DNA from 2 places in the Streptomyces sp. NPDC017529 genome. Region 2 is predicted to be linked to the other one. Evidence: riboswitches for the same ligand, from Rfam matches in the RefSeq annotation. Region 2 holds a riboswitch; the other holds the start of a gene.
What was found. A riboswitch is a leader RNA that binds a small molecule or an ion and turns the genes downstream of it on or off. The one in region 2 is predicted to bind cyclic di-AMP.
Positions count from the first base shown of each region.

Region 1: it holds a riboswitch for cyclic di-AMP, as region 2 does, so the genes downstream of both, ACH4K4_RS10690 (NlpC/P60 family protein) here and ACH4K4_RS29265 (M23 family metallopeptidase) in region 2, are expected to answer to the same signal.

Region 1 covers NZ_JBIRJY010000004.1:3,542-11,252, reverse strand. Annotated here, with positions in the region: gene ACH4K4_RS10700 (peptidoglycan DD-metalloendopeptidase family protein) at 1-221, shown strand, start outside; gene pcrA (DNA helicase PcrA) at 293-2,770, opposite strand; cyclic di-AMP (ydaO/yuaA leader) riboswitch at 3,032-3,255, shown strand; gene ACH4K4_RS10690 (NlpC/P60 family protein) at 3,263-4,435, shown strand; gene ACH4K4_RS10685 (hypothetical protein) at 4,502-4,855, opposite strand; gene ACH4K4_RS10680 (GNAT family N-acetyltransferase) at 5,200-5,931, shown strand; gene ACH4K4_RS10675 (alpha/beta hydrolase) at 5,954-7,078, opposite strand; gene ACH4K4_RS10670 (aminoglycoside phosphotransferase family protein) at 7,248-7,711, opposite strand, start outside.
Region 2 covers NZ_JBIRJY010000014.1:119,241-126,951, forward strand. Annotated here, with positions in the region: gene ACH4K4_RS29255 (M16 family metallopeptidase) at 4-1,341, shown strand; gene ACH4K4_RS29260 (M16 family metallopeptidase) at 1,362-2,729, shown strand; cyclic di-AMP (ydaO/yuaA leader) riboswitch at 2,944-3,098, shown strand; gene ACH4K4_RS29265 (M23 family metallopeptidase) at 3,112-3,909, shown strand; gene ACH4K4_RS29270 (GntR family transcriptional regulator) at 4,134-4,826, shown strand; gene ACH4K4_RS29275 (HPr family phosphocarrier protein) at 5,084-5,365, opposite strand; gene ACH4K4_RS29280 (GNAT family N-acetyltransferase) at 5,625-7,711, shown strand, end outside.

The DNA.
Region 1 (7,711 bases), on a different contig from region 2:
TGGCGATCGTGACCGCCCCCGACGGCACCGAGACCTGGTACTGCCACCTGAGCAGCACCAAGATCCGGTCGGGCCAGGTCAAGGCCGGCGACCAGATCGCCTACTCGGGCAGCTCCGGCAACTCCACGGGCCCCCACCTGCACTTCGAGGTGCGGCCCGGCGGCGGCTCGGCGGTCGACCCGCTGCCGTGGCTGCGCAGCCACGGCCTGAACCCGAACTGACCGGCCCAGCAGACGGCCAATCCGTCCGGCGCCCCCAGGGCGCCGGACGGTTTCGGTTCAGCGGCGCTCCGTCAGAGCTTCTCCACCGGCGCGTAACGCAGCAGCAGCCGCTTCGGCTTCTCGCCGCCGAAGTCGATCGTCGCCTCCGCGTTGTCGCCGCTGCCCTTGACCGCGACGACCGAGCCCAGCCCGAAGCTGTCGTGCGTGACGCGGTCGCCGACCGCCAGCGAGACCACCTCGCGGTCCTTGGCGCGCCGGGTCGCGAAGCCGCTCGGCCCGGCCTTCGTACGCGACGAGGACAGCCCCGAGCCGAAGCCGCCGCCACCCGTGCCCGTCAGCGCGCCCATGGAGGCGGAGGGCGTCGCGGGGCCCGTGCGCCGCCAGTCGACGTACTGCTCCGGGATCTCCTCCAGGAAGCGCGACGGCGGGTTGTAGGACGGCTGGCCCCAGGCGCTGCGCATCGTCGAGCGGGTCACGAAGAGCCGCTCGCGGGCGCGCGTGATGCCCACGTACGCCAGGCGCCGCTCCTCCTCCAGCTCCTTGGTCTGGCCGAGCGCGCGCATGTGCGGGAAGACGCCGTCCTCCATGCCCGTCAGGAAGACGGTGGGGAATTCCAGGCCCTTGGCGGTGTGCAGCGTCATGAGCGTGATGACGCCGGAGCCTTCCTCGTCCTCGTCCGGGATCTGGTCGGAGTCGGCGACCAGCGCGACCTGCTCCAGGAAGTCGGCGAGGGTGCCCGGGTTCTCTTCGCCGCGGTCCTGCTCGAATTCCAGGGCGACGGCGGCCAGTTCCTGGAGGTTCTCGATGCGGGTCTCGTCCTGCGGGTCGGTGGATGCCTGGAGCTCGGCCAGATAGCCCGTGCGCTCCAGGACCGCTTCCAGGACGGTGGCGGGGCCCGCGCCGGATTCGACGATGGTGCGCAGCTCTTCCATGAGCGTGTTGAAGCGCTTGACGGCGTTGGCGGAGCGCGCGGCCATGCCGTACGCCTCGTCGACGCGGCGCAGCGCCTGCGGGAAGGTGATCTTCTCGCGGGCGGACAGCGCGTCGATCATGGCTTCGGCGCGGTCGCCGATGCCGCGCTTGGGCACGTTCAGAATGCGGCGCAGCGGGACGGTGTCCTCCGGGTTGGCGAGGACGCGCAGGTACGCGAGGACGTCGCGGACCTCCTTGCGCTCGTAGAAGCGCACGCCGCCGACGACCTTGTAGGGCAGGCCGACGCGGATGAAGATCTCTTCGAAGACGCGGGACTGGGCGTTGGTGCGGTAGAAGACCGCGACGTCGCCCGCCTTGGCGTCGCCCGCGTCGGTCAGCCGGTCGATCTCGTCGGCGACGAACTGCGCCTCGTCGTGCTCGGTGTCGGCGACGTACCCGGTGATGCGGGGGCCTTCGCCGGCGTCCGTCCACAGGTTCTTGGGGCGGCGGTTCTCGTTGCGCTCGATGACGGCGTTGGCGGCGCTGAGGATCGTCTGGGAGGAGCGGTAGTTCTGCTCCAGCATGATCGTCGTGGCGTCCGGGTAGTCCTCCTCGAACTGGAGGATGTTACGGATCGTGGCGCCGCGGAACGCGTAGATCGACTGGTCCGCGTCACCGACCACGCACAGCTCGCCGGCGGTCTCGGCCGGTCCCACCAGCTCCCGCACCAGGGTGTACTGGGCGTGGTTGGTGTCCTGGTACTCGTCCACGAGGACATGCCGGAAGCGGCGGCGGTAGTGGTCGGCGACATCGGGGAACGCCTGGAGCAGGTTGACGGTGGTCATGATGATGTCGTCGAAGTCCAGGGCGTTGGCCTCGCGCAGCCGGGCCTGGTACATCCGGTACGCCTCGGCGACGGACTTCTCAAACCCGTCAGCCGCCTGGTCCGCGAAGGTCTCCTCGTCGATGAGCTCGTTCTTGAGGTTGGAGACCTTGGCGCTGAAGGACTTGGGCGGGAACCGCTTGGGATCGAGGTCCAGGTCGCGGCAGACCAGGGCCATCAGGCGCTTGGAGTCGGCCGCGTCGTAGATCGAGAAGGACGAGGTGAAGCCCAGCTTCTTGGACTCGCGGCGCAGGATGCGCACGCACGCGCTGTGGAAGGTGGAGACCCACATGGCATTCGCCCGGGGGCCCACCAGCTCCTCGACGCGCTCCTTCATCTCGCCCGCGGCCTTGTTGGTGAAGGTGATCGCGAGGATCTCGCCCGGGTGCACACCGCGCGCGCCGAGCAGGTGCGCGATGCGGTGCGTCAGGACGCGGGTCTTGCCGGAGCCGGCGCCGGCGACGATGAGCAGCGGGCCGCCGGTGTGCACCACGGCGGCCTTCTGCTGGTCGTTGAGCCCCTCCAGGAGGGCGGCGGGATCCACTGCGGGGCGGGGGGCGCCGTCGCGGTAGTACGGGTCGCGGCCCGGGCCGACGGCGTGCGGGAGGCCGCCGGGCACGTCGAAGCGCCCGCCGAACAGGTCGGCCGGGATCTCCTCCTGTGCCGGACCGTCCTCGTCCTCGGGAGGCGGCGGGGGCCCCTCACCCGTGGGTTCGAGGTCCGCCAGGAAGCTGTCGTCAAAGAGGCTGCTCATCGCCCACCGAGTCTAGGCCGCCGCACTGACAGCCCGGCCCGTACCGGGAAAACCGGCCGTGTGAGCTAGCACGCCCCCGTACGGGACCGCACCGCAACCACGGCCCCGTACGGACAGAAGTGGCCCAAGACACGTCCCGGACTCGACCAGATAACGAAAAGGTTTCGGGCATATCGAACATCAGCCTTCACAGGAGCCACACGGGTTGGCTACCGTGCTCGCTCGGGCAGCCCGCGTCCCCGCGGTCGACAGCGTCCGCACGGGCCGCCCCCGCCGAGTCCGGCCCTGCCGCGAGGCACCCGGAGCCGGGGACCCACACGTACCACCGAGGTGAATCGGGCCGGTACGGCGACGACGAGAGGCGCCTCGGAGCACCACCCGGGGCACCACCCCAGGACCTCTCCCGCGGCCGTACGGCCCGTAGGGCACCCTTCCGTACGCCCGAACCTGACAGCTAACCCGGTAGGCGGTCCACGGAAGGAGTCGCCGGCCTTGGTGTCACACCGCAAGCCGCGTCCCCGCATACTCGCCTCGCCCGGAAGCCGCCGTACGGCCGCCGGGCTCACCACCGCCGCCCTCGCCTCCGTCACCCTGCTCTCGCAGAGCGCCGAGGCGGCGCCACGGCAGCCCGCACCGACCGTCGAAGAGGTCAAGCAGAAGGTCGACGACCTGTACCGCCAGGCCGAAGTGGCGACACAGAAGTACAACGGCGCCAAGGAGCGGGCCGACCGGCAGCGCGGCACCGTCGACCGGCTGCTGGACGAGTCCGCCCGGCGCACCCAGAAGATGAACGACGCCCGGCGCGAGCTGGGCGTCTACGCCTCGGCCCAGTACCGCACCGGCGGTCTGAGCCCGACCGCGCAGCTGCTCCTCGCGCAGAATCCGCAGCAGTTCGCCGACCGCAGCCACCTCATGGACCGACTGACCGGCAGGCAGCAGCAGGCCGTCGCCGACTACCAGGAGCAGCAGGCCGCGGCCGGGCGGCAGCGCGCCGAGGCGTCCCGGAGCCTGGAGCGGCTCACCGAGACGCAGACGTCCCTGAAGGAGTCCAAGAAGGACGTCCAGGACAAGCTGGCCGAGGCCCGGCAGCTGCTGTCGCGGCTGACCGCCCAGGAGAAGGCGCGGCTGGCGGAGCTGGAGCGCAAGAAGGAGGCCGAGGCCAAGCGCAAGGCCGAGGAGCTGGCGCGCAAGCAGGCCGAGAAGGAGCGCAGGGAACGCGCGGACCGCGAGCGGCACGACGGCCCGGGCCAGGGCACCGGCTCCGGGACACCGGACGGCGGCTCCGGCGGCGGCCGGACCGACGACGGTTCGTACTCCGGCAAGGCCGCCAAGGCCCTCGCGTTCGCGCGCGCCCAGATGGGCAAGCCGTACGTGTGGGGCGCGACCGGCCCGAACTCCTACGACTGCTCCGGCCTGACGCAGGCGGCCTGGAAGGCGGCGGGCGTGTCCCTGCCGCGTACCACCTGGGATCAGGTGAAGGCGGGCGACCGGGTGGCGACCAAGGACCTCAAGCCCGGTGACCTGGTGTTCTTCTACAACGACATCAGCCATGTCGGTATGTACATCGGCGACGGCAAGATGATCCACGCCCCGAAGCCCGGCGCGAGCGTGCGGGTGGAGTCGATCTACTACATGCCGATCTACGGGAGCGTACGGCCCGCGTAACCCGTACACCCCACACGGCCGCGGGGCGTGACTGCCCCGCGGCCGGTCAGGATCTGCCGGAACCGGTCACGTCCACAGCAGCGCGATGAAGATGTTGACCACCGTCAGCAGCCCCACCGCCAGGAAGAAGGGCTTGTCCACCTTCTCCTCGTCGCGCTTCACGTAGACCAGGCCCAGGATCACCACGAGTACGGCGAGCTTGACGCCCAGCTTGACGTTGTCGAGCGAGTGGTCCTGGGCCTGGTTGAGGCCGACCAGGGCGACGCCGGTCACCAGCATCGTCAGCGCGCCGTGCAGCATGGCCGGCGTGAAGCGGGCGGTGCCCGCGCTCATCGGCTTCATCTGGGTCAGGAAGCCGCCGAGCAGCGACGCGATGCCGATGATGTGCAGGCCCACGAAGACCTTGGTTACTACGTCCATAGTGGTGGATCGTAGCCCTCCCATATCACCGCTCCGCACTCAGGTACGCCTCTTCCGGCGCATCGGTCGGAGCCCGTACCCGACACCTCCCGAACGCATCCCGCCGCGGTCATCCGCGCTCACCGGAACACCGAAAGCGGGCAATGCCCGGCAACCGTTCCCCTTTCGGGGTCGCCGAGGTTTAGCGTCCTCAATCAGGCGGCCGACTCCCCACCGCCGCCGGATTCCGCCCCGGCGGTCGTCGGCCGCCCCCGCCGAGAGGAAAGGCGGCGGCCCGCTCCCCCTGTTACGGGCCGCCGCCGGACCCATCCACCCGTACAGCGGCCCGCCGTAAGATCGGCCGCATGAGCCTCCCTATAGACAACCCCCCTATAGACACGGCCGGTTCGCACTCCACTCCCCTCCCCGCCGCCCACCAGGACCTCGTCCGGACCTGGGTGCACGGCTGGACCCGCTGCCGCGGCACCGCGGCCCCCCTCGCCGTCCCCGGCGGCTTCCGCATCGACATCGGCCTCCCGGAGCACGCGGGCCGCTATGTCCTCCCCGTCGCGGACCGCGGTCTCCTGCGGGACCTCGCCGCCTCGATCACCGTCCCCAACCTGTGGATCAAGGTCTGCGCCCCGCGCGCGGAGATCGCGCCGCTCCTGCCCCCGGCCTGGGAGTTCGTCGAGCCCCAGTTCCTGATGTCGGCCGCCCTGCCGGCGTCCGCCGGTCCGGTGGCGCCGCCGCCCGGCTACACGGTCGAGACGGCCGACAAGGACGGCACCGGCATCATCGACTGCCGCGTCCTGGACGCGGCCACCGGCGAGCCGGCCGCGTGGGGCCGGGCCGCGCTCACCCACGCCTCCGCGCCCCCCTCGGCGGTCTACGACAAGATCAACACCGCGCGGGCGCACCGCCGCCGCGGCCTGGGCAGCCTCCTGATGCGCGCCCTCACGGCCCACGCCGTCCGGCTGGGCGCCGTCCACGGCATCCTGGTGGCCAGCCCCGAAGGGCGCCCCCTCTACCGTTCACTGGGCTGGCAGTACCACGCCCCGCTCACGGCCGCCCGCATCCCCTCGCCCCCGAGGCCCTGAAGCGGTCGGGCGCCGCCCGCCGTCAGGGCTTGACCACGCCGCTCAGCCACCGGAAGACCTCGGGGATCTGGTTCTTCCACACGGCCGTGCCGTGGCCGCCCGCGCCCGGCGGGATCAGCTTCACCCTGACCGTCGTCGGCTTCTTGGAGAGCTGCTTGAGGTTGAGCCCGGCCTCGAACCCGTCCCCGGCGGCCCCGGAGATGAAGAGCGCGGTACGTGGCGGCTTGCCCGCCTTGTTGGCGGTCTTCAGGATGTTGACCGGGTTGCTCTCGACGCGCAGCTTGGGGTCCTGGCCCGCGAGCGAGGCAGGCTCGATGGCCGGGTCGTTGAAGCCGGAGAGGCCGACGCCGGCGCGGTAGCGGTCCGGGTGGGCCAGCGCCAGCTTCGTCGCGCAGTGCGCGCCGGCCGAGTAGCCGGCCACCGCCCAGGAGTCCGCCTTGTCCGCGGCCCGGAAGTTGTCGATCACCATCTGGCGTACGTCCACGGACAGCCAGCTGTCGGCGTTGACCTTGCCCGGGAGGTTGACGCAGCCGGTGTCCACGTTGCCCAGGAGCGTGGTCCGCGGCGCGACCAGGATGAACGGCTTGACCTTGCCCTGCTGCATCAGCGGTTTCACCTGCTCGGCGACCTTGAGCGTGCCCAGCCAGGACTTGGCCGAGCCGGGGAAACCGGGCAGCAGCTGGACGACGGGGAACTTCTTGTCCGCGTACGCGGGGTCGTTGTACTGCGGCGGCAGCCACACGTACACCTCGCCGCTCACCCCGGAGATCCGCCCCTTGAACTCGGTCTCCTGGACGCCCTGGCCGACCACCGGGTCCTTCGGCGGCCCGAACTTCGCGAGCTGCTTGGGCGCGTCCTTCGCCTGCAGCCCGCCCATGCCGTCGGGCCCGAGGTCCTTGGCGGCCTCGACGTGGTCGGACGTGCCGAGCAGGTCGTCCCAGTTGTCGTAGAGGCTGTTGGCGTTGTTGACCACGACGAACACCATCGTGACCGCGGCGACCTGCGCGAACAGCAGCATGGCGAAGCGCGACACCGCCCGCACCACCTTCGGGCCGCGCACGCGGCTCCACAGCGCGAACGGCAGCACGACCGCGAGGACCAGCAGCGCGATCACAGTGAGGAAGAAGGGCGTGCCCGTCAGGCTCATCGGGGATCTCGCTTCCAGGACAGGTCAGGCGACGTGGGCGTGGTTCTGGCCCTGCCGTCGGCAGCGAGCCTCTCCGAGGCATTAGATGGTCATACGACACGCCCTGGTTGCGCCTCGCGGGGCCTTCTTTCCGCAGGTTCTTCACCTGGCGCGCAAGGTGTGGTATGGGTCACAGCCCGCGCGCGGCGGCGTCGGCGAGGACGGCCTCAAGCCGGGCCCGGCACTCGGCGGCGAAGGCGGGGAAGGTGTGCCGGTAGTACGAGAGTCCGCTGACGCCCACCGCGATCGCCCAGGCGCGGGCGCGGGCCCAGGTCAGGCCGTCGAGGTCCAGGGTGTCCCGGTAGGCCGGTCGTGCTTGTGGTGGCAGGTCCCAGACCGTGGCGTGCTCGGCGTCGGGAAAACCGACCGAGAGGGCTCCGAAATCGATGACTGCGTGGAGCTTGCCGTCGCGGACCAGGAGGTTGGACGGCTTGAGGTCGCCGTGGAGCCACACGTGCGGTCCGGAGGGCCCGGGGAGGGCGAGCGCGTCTCGCCACAGCCGTCCGAGAGTGTCGATGTCGAGTGCGGAACCCACGACGGCCCGGCAGTCGTCGAGGCATCCGCCGACCCACTCGTCGCACGGTCCCAGGCTGC
Region 2 (7,711 bases):
CCCATGGGTCACACGGCCACAGAACAAGCCGGCTCCGGCGGCCTGACAGCGACCGAGCACCGGCTGGCCAACGGCCTGCGTGTGGTGCTCTCCGAAGATCACCTGACCCCGGTCGCCGCGGTCTGCCTCTGGTACGACGTGGGCTCGCGCCACGAGGTCAAGGGCCGCACCGGCCTGGCGCACCTCTTCGAGCACCTCATGTTCCAGGGCTCCGCCCAGGTCAAGGGCAACGGACACTTCGAGCTGGTGCAGGGCGCCGGCGGCTCGCTGAACGGCACCACGAGTTTCGAGCGCACGAACTATTTCGAGACCATGCCCGCCCACGAGCTGGAGCTCGCGCTCTGGCTGGAGGCGGACCGCATGGGCTCCCTGCTGACGGCGCTGGACGAGGAGTCGCTGGAAAACCAGCGCGACGTCGTCAAGAACGAGCGCCGCCAGCGCTACGACAACGTTCCCTACGGCACGGCCTTCGAGAAGCTGACGGCCATGGCCTATCCGGAGGGGCACCCGTACCACCACACCCCCATCGGCTCGATGGCCGACCTGGACGCCGCCTCCCTGGAGGACGCGCGGGCGTTCTTCCGTACGTACTACGCGCCCAACAACGCGGTCCTGTCGGTCGTCGGCGACATCGACCCCGAGCAGACCCTCGCCTGGGTGGAGAAGTACTTCGGCTCCATCCCCGGCCACGAGGGCAAGCGGCCGCCGCGCGACGGCTCCCTCCCGGACGTCATCGGGAAGGAGCTGCGCGAGGTCGTCGCGGAGGACGTGCCCTCCCGCGCACTGATGGCCGCCTACCGCCTCCCGCAGGACGGCACCCGCGAGGCCGACGCGGCCGACCTGGCGCTGACGGTCCTGGGCGGCGGCGAGTCCTCGCGCCTGTACAACCGGCTGGTGCGCCGCGACCGTACGGCCGTGGCCGCGGGATTCGGCCTGCTGCGGCTGGCCGGCGCCCCGTCGCTCGGCTGGCTGGACGTGAAGACCTCCGGTGGCGTCGAGGTGCCGGAGATCGAGAGCGCCGTGGACGAGGAGCTGGCCCGCTTCGCGGCCGAGGGGCCCAGCCCCGAGGAGATGGAGCGCGCGCAGGCCCAGTTGGAGCGCGAGTGGCTGGACCGGCTCGCGACGGCCTCCGGGCGCGCCGACGAACTGTGCCGCTTCGCCGTCCTCTTCGGTGACCCGCAGCTCGCCCTGACCGCCGTGCAGCGCGTCCTGGAGATCACCCCGCAGGAGGTGCAGGAGGTCGCCAAGGCCCGGCTGCGCCCCGACAACCGCGCGGTGCTCGTGTACGAGCCGACCGAGCCCACCGCCGCCGAGGACAACGACGAGGAGGCGGCCCAGTGAGCGACGCCGTCAACAGCACGATGACCTTCCACCCGCAGCCGTCCGGCGGCGAGCCCAAGCCGTGGGCCTTCCCGGCCCCCGAGCGCGGGCAGCTGCCCAACGGGCTGACGGTGCTGCGCAGCCACCGCCCCGGCCAGCAGGTCGTCGCGGTCGAGATCGACATCGTCGCGCCCCTGGAGGCCGAGCCGGCCGGCCTGGACGGCGTCGCCACGATCATGGCGCGTGCCCTGTCCGAGGGCACCGACAAGCACGACGCCGAGGAGTTCGCGGCCGAGCTGGAGCGCTGCGGCGCCACGCTCGACGCGCACGCCGACCACCCCGGCGTGCGCGTCTCCTTGGAGGTGCCGGCCTCCCGGCTGGAGAAGGCGCTCGGCCTGCTCGCCGACGCCCTGCGGGCCCCGGCCTTCCCCGACGGCGAGGTCGAGCGCCTGGTGCGCAACCGCCTCGACGAGATCCCGCACGAGCTGGCCAACCCGGCCCGGCGCGCCGCGATGGCGCTGTCCAAGGAGCTGTTCCCGGCCGACTCCCGGATGTCCCGGCCGCGCCAGGGCACCGAGGAGACCGTCTCCCGTATCGACGCGGCGGCCGTCCGTGCCTTCTACGAGGCCCATGTGCGCCCCGCGACGGCCACGGCCGTCGTCGTCGGCGACCTCACCGGCGTGGACCTGGAGGCGGCCCTCGCCGACACCCTCGGCTCCTGGACGGGGTCGCCCGCGGAACCGGTGAAGGCCAGCCCGATCACCGCCGACGACACCGGCCGCGTCGTGATCGTCGACCGCCCCGGCGCCGTGCAGACCCAGCTGCTGATCGGCCGCATCGGCCCGGACCGGCACGACCGCGCCTGGCCCGCCCAGGTGGTCGGCACGTACTGCCTGGGCGGCACCCTCACCTCCCGCCTGGACCGGGTGCTGCGCGAGGAGAAGGGCTACACCTACGGGGTGCGCTCCTTCGGCCAGGTGCTGCGCTCCTCGGCGGCGGGCGACGGCGCCGCGATGCTCGCCATCAGCGGCTCGGTGGACACCGCCTCCACAGGACCGGCGCTGGAGGACCTGTGGAAGGTGCTGCGCACCCTCGCCGACGGGGGCCTGACGGACGCCGAGCGTGACGTCGCCGTGCAGAACCTCGTCGGCGTGGCGCCGCTGAAGTACGAGACCGCCGCCGCCGTCGCGGGCACCCTCGCCGACCAGGTGGAGCAGCAGCTCCCGGACGACTTCCAGGCGCAGCTGTACGCGCGGCTGGCGCAGACCGGCACGGTCGAGGCGACCGCGGCGGTTGTCAGCGCCTTCCCGGCGGACCGGCTGGTGACGGTTCTGGTGGGTGACGCCTCCGAGATCGCGGAGCCGGTCAAGGCGCTCGGCATCGGCGAGGTGACGGTCGTCGGCGGCTGACGGGTCGTGACTCCGGCGGGCTGACGGCCTGCCACGAGAAGATCCAGTGGTGCGCGCGTGCCACTGGATCTTCTTTATGTCCCAATTGCTGGGAGCGGTTGCCTGATGGCCGTGTGACGTACGGCACAAAACATCAGTTCTGTTTGCCGATTGAAAGTTGCCCCGTTTAGCGTCGATCCGACTGTCCGCCAGACCGACGCCGCAACCGCGGCACGGGCAGTCATCGCCGAGTCCCCGTACGGCGCGAGCCAGGGGAGCCGGGGACCCATGTCCCTTGGGGTGAATCGGACGCCTTCCCGGAGGTGCCCGTAGGAGACCTTCCTGCTCCGAACCCGTCAGCTAACCCGGTAGGCGAGAGGGAAGGAAAGGACACAGCCAGCCCATGGCGTTCACCCGTGCCACCGGGAAGCACCGTGGTCCGAGCCGCAGCGCGCGGACGACCCGTAACCTCGCCGGCATAGCCACGCTCGCCGCGTCCGGCGTCATCGCCTCCGTCGCCTCCCCGGCCCTCGCGGCCGGCAACCCGGACGACGCGAACGCCCACGACACCGGCTTCCACCAGGCCGTCGTCCTCGGTGACGAGCTGGCCGAGCAGATCGAGGCGCAGGCCGACGCGCAGCAGGAGGCCGCCGACGCCGCCGCCGCGCAGGCCAAGGCCGAGGCCGAAGCCCGGCAGCAGGCCGCGGAGGCCAAGCGCAAGGCCGACGCCGAGGCGAAGAAGGAGCGCGAGGCCCAGGAGCGCGCCGCCCGCGAGGCGGAGCGCAAGCGCCTGCTGACGTACGTCGCGCCCCTCGACAGCTCCTACGTCTCCACCAGCTACAAGGCGTCCAGCGGCCTGTGGTCCTCCGGCAGCCACACCGGCATCGACTTCCACGCCTCCTCCGGCACCTCCGTGCACGCCGTGGGCTCGGGCACCGTCGTCGAGGCCGGCTGGGGCGGCGCGTACGGGAACAACGTCGTCATCAAGATGAACGACGGCACCTACACCCAGTACGGCCACCTGTCGTCGATCAACGTCTCGGTCGGCCAGACCGTCACCCCGGGCCAGCAGATCGCCCTGTCGGGCAACACCGGCAACACCACCGGCGCGCACCTGCACTTCGAGGCCCGCACCTCGGCGGAGTACGGCTCGGACATCGACCCGGTCGCCTACCTGCGCTCGCACGGCGTCAACGTCTGACGCGCGCCCGCTCCCTCCGCTTGGTGCCCCGGCCGCCGCGGCCGGGGCACCGGTGTATCCGGGCCTGCCCTGGTCGCCTCGCCTTCCGCGTTCCTGGCCAAAAAATATCCATGAATTCGCCGAGGCCGCCGGATAAAGCCTGCCCGTCGAATAGAGTCGCGGAAATGCCGTCGGCCGACGGCAGGTGCGGACGATTCCAGGGGATTACGGCGGAGGCACGGACGATGCGAGGCCATATTTCCGCGCATGCGGTGTGCACGGCGATCCGCGAAGACATCGTGAGCGGCGTTCTGCCGCCGGGCAGCCGGCTGATCGAGGAACTGCTCGCCGGCCGTTACGGGGTCTCCCGCGTTCCCGTACGCGAGGCGCTGCGGACGCTGGAGTCCGAGGGCTTCGTCACCATCAGGCACCACGCCGGCGCCTGCGTGGCCACACCCACCGAGCGGGAGGCGGCCGACCTGCTGGACATCCGCGGCCTGCTGGAGCCGCTGGGCGCCGCCCGCGCCGCCGCCCGCCGCACCACCGCGCACCTCAAGGTGCTGCGCGGGGTGGTACGGCTGGGCCGTGAGCGCGTCCGGCAGGGGCAGCGCGCCGAGCTGCGTCAACTGGACGGCTGGTTCCACGAGACGCTCGCCCAGGCGTCGGGCAGCGCCAGCATGGCGGCGCTGCTCACCCAGCTGCGACGCAAGATCGACTGGATGTACGCGGTCGAGCCCCCGGTGCGCGAGGACCGGTCGTGGGAAGAGCACGGGGCGGTGCTGGACGCGGTGGCCCGCGGCGACGCGGAGCGGGCGCGCGCCCTGATGGCGGCGCACATCGAGCGCTCGCGCCCGGCGTACCGGCTGCGCCGGCCGACCGCCGCGCCGGCCGTGAGGGAACCGAAACAGTCCGTAAACACGTTGCGCGCCGGGAATTAACAAGGCCGCCGTATACAAGCGATACAGGGTTTTACCGGAAAATGCGCAGGGGTCGGACACCTGTGGACCGGTTGCCTATGGGCCGGAATGCGGGTCGGTCGCCGCGTTACGGATTCTTCGGCCGATTCCGCGATTTCGTATTCGCCGTGCCGTAAAGGCTCGGCGGGCAGTCGTGCGCGCAAGGAAAACGACCCCGCCCGGCGCCGGAAAACCGGCTACCGCGGCGGGGTCGCGCGCGCTGTGACCCGCGAAGGGGTTCAGACGGTCTCCGGGAGCTCCTCAAGGCCCTCGGCGACCAGCTTGGCGAGGCGGTCGAGCGCGGCGTCGGCGCCCTCGGCGTCGGAGGCCAGCACGATCTCCTCGCCGCCCTGGGCGCCCAGGCCCAGCACGGCCAGCATGGAGGCCGCGTTGACCGGGTTGCCGTCGGCCTTGGCGATCGTCACGGGAACCCCGGCGGCGGTGGCCGCACGGACGAAGATCGAGGCGGGGCGGGCGTGCAGACCCTCGGCCCAACCGACATTGACGCGGCGCTCAGCCATGGTGTTGCCCTTCAAGTCGTTGAGGTTGTCTAGACCAGTGTCTCATGCTGCCGGGAGTGCTCCGGCAGGCCGCGGCGGTGCTTTCCGCAGGCCGTCGGCACGCTACCGGCAGGTCACGGGCGCGCGGCCGGACCGTCCGCCATCCGGGACCCGCCATCCGGGACCGCCACCCGGGCCCCCGGCCCGTCCCAGCCTGCCCCGGCCCGTACGGCCACGCATGCCGAGCCGGTTGTCGGTGGCGGGTCGTACGCTGTCCCCCATGCAGAGCCCGTCGGACAGCGTCTACCCGGCCCACTGGGAAGCCGATGTCGTGCTGCGCGACGGCGGCACCGCGCGCATCCGCCCCATCACCCCCGACGACGCGCAGCGCCTGGTCTCGTTCTACGAACAGGTGTCGGACGAGTCGAAGTACTACCGTTTCTTCGCGCCCTACCCGCGCCTGTCCGACCGCGACGTGCACCGCTTCACCCACCACGACTACGTCGACCGGGTCGGCCTGGCGGCCACCGTGGGCGGCGAGTTCATCGCCACCGTCCGCTACGACCGCATCGACGAGCGCGGCCGCCCCGCCAAGGAGTCCGGCGCCGACCAGGCCGAGGTCGCCTTCCTGGTACAGGACGCCCACCAGGGCCGCGGCGTGGCCTCCGCGCTGCTGGAGCACATCGCCGCGGTCGCCCGCGAGCGCGGCATCCGCCGGTTCGCCGCCGAGGTGCTGCCCGCCAACTCCAAAATGATCAAGGTCTTCACGGACGCCGGGTACACCCAGCAGCGCACCTTCGAAGACGGCGTGGTGCGCCTGGAGTTCGACCTGGAGCCCACCGAGCAGTCCATGGCGGTGATGCGCGGCCGCGAGCAGCGCGCCGAGGCCCGCTCCGTGCAGCGCCTGCTCGCGCCCGCCTCGGTGGCCGTCGTCGGCACCGGCCGCGCCCCCGGCGGCGTCGGCCGCTCCGTCCTGCGCAACCTCCTCGGCTCCGGCTTCGCGGGCCGCGTCTACGCGGTCAACCACGCCTTCCCCGAGGGCGGCGCCCCCCTCGCCCCCGAGGGCGTGCCCGGCCACCGCTCGGTGTCCGAGATCCCCGAGCCCGTCGACCTCGCCGTGGTCGCCGTTCCCGCAGCCCAGGTGCCCGACGTGGTCCGCGACTGCGGCGAGCACGGCGTCCGCGGCCTGGTGGTCCTCTCCTCCGGGTACGCCGAGTCCGGCACCGAGGGCCGCGAGCGGCAGCGCGCCCTGCTGCGGCAGGCCCGCTCGTACGGCATGCGCCTCATCGGCCCGAACGCGTTCGGGCTGATCAACACCGCGCCCGCCGCCCGCCTGAACGCCTCGCTCGCCCCGCAGCTGCCCGGCGCCGGGCGCATCGGCCTGTTCACACAGTCGGGGGCGATCGGCATCGCGCTGCTCAGCGGCCTGCACCGGCGCGGTCCCGGCGACGGCTCGATCGCCGGCATCTCCACCTTCCTGTCGGCCGGCAACCGCGCCGACCTCTCCGGCAACGACCTGCTCCAGTACTGGTACGACGACCCCGCCACCGACGTCGCGATCCTCTACCTGGAGTCGATCGGCGACCCGCGCAAGTTCATGCGCCTGGCCCGCCGCACGGCCGCCGTCAAGCCCGTCGTCGTCGCCAAGGGCGCCCGCCACACCGGCACCGCGTCCCTCGGCCACACCGTCCCCACCGTCCGCATCCCCGACAGCACGGTCTCGGCGCTGATGCGCCAGGCCGGCGTGATCCGCGTCGACACGGTCACGGAGATGGTCGACGCCGGGCTGCTGCTCGCCTCCCAGCCGCTGCCCCACGGGCCGCGCGTCGCCATCCTCGGCAACTCCGAGGCCCTCGCCCTGCTGACGTACGACGCCTGCCTCACCGAAGGGCTGCGGCCGCTGCGGCCCCACGTCCTGGCCGCCGCGGCCACCCCGGAGGACTTCCGTACGGCCCTGTCCGCGGCCCTGGCCAACGGGCTCTGCGACGCCGTCGTCGTCACGGCCATCCCGTGGGTGGGGGAGGAGGGCGTGGCCTCCCCCGGCGAGGGCGCCGACCTCGCCGCGGCGCTGCGCGAAGCCGCCTCGGCCGCGGCCCCCGCGAAGCCGGTCACCGTCGTGCACCTGGCCATGGACGCCCTCGCCGACGCGCTGGCGGCCCCGCCGCCGGCCGCCCGTGCCCCGGAGGGCCGTACGGCTCCCGGCGACGCCGCCGAAGCTCCGCGGAGCCCCGCGACGGCCCCCTCCGACACGCCCGGCGGCAGCACGCCCCCCGGCACCCCGCCCGTTCCCCTGATACCGGTCTACCCCGCCGCCGAGCGCGCCGTCCGGTCGCTCGCCCAGGCCGCGTGGTACGCCAAATGGCGCCG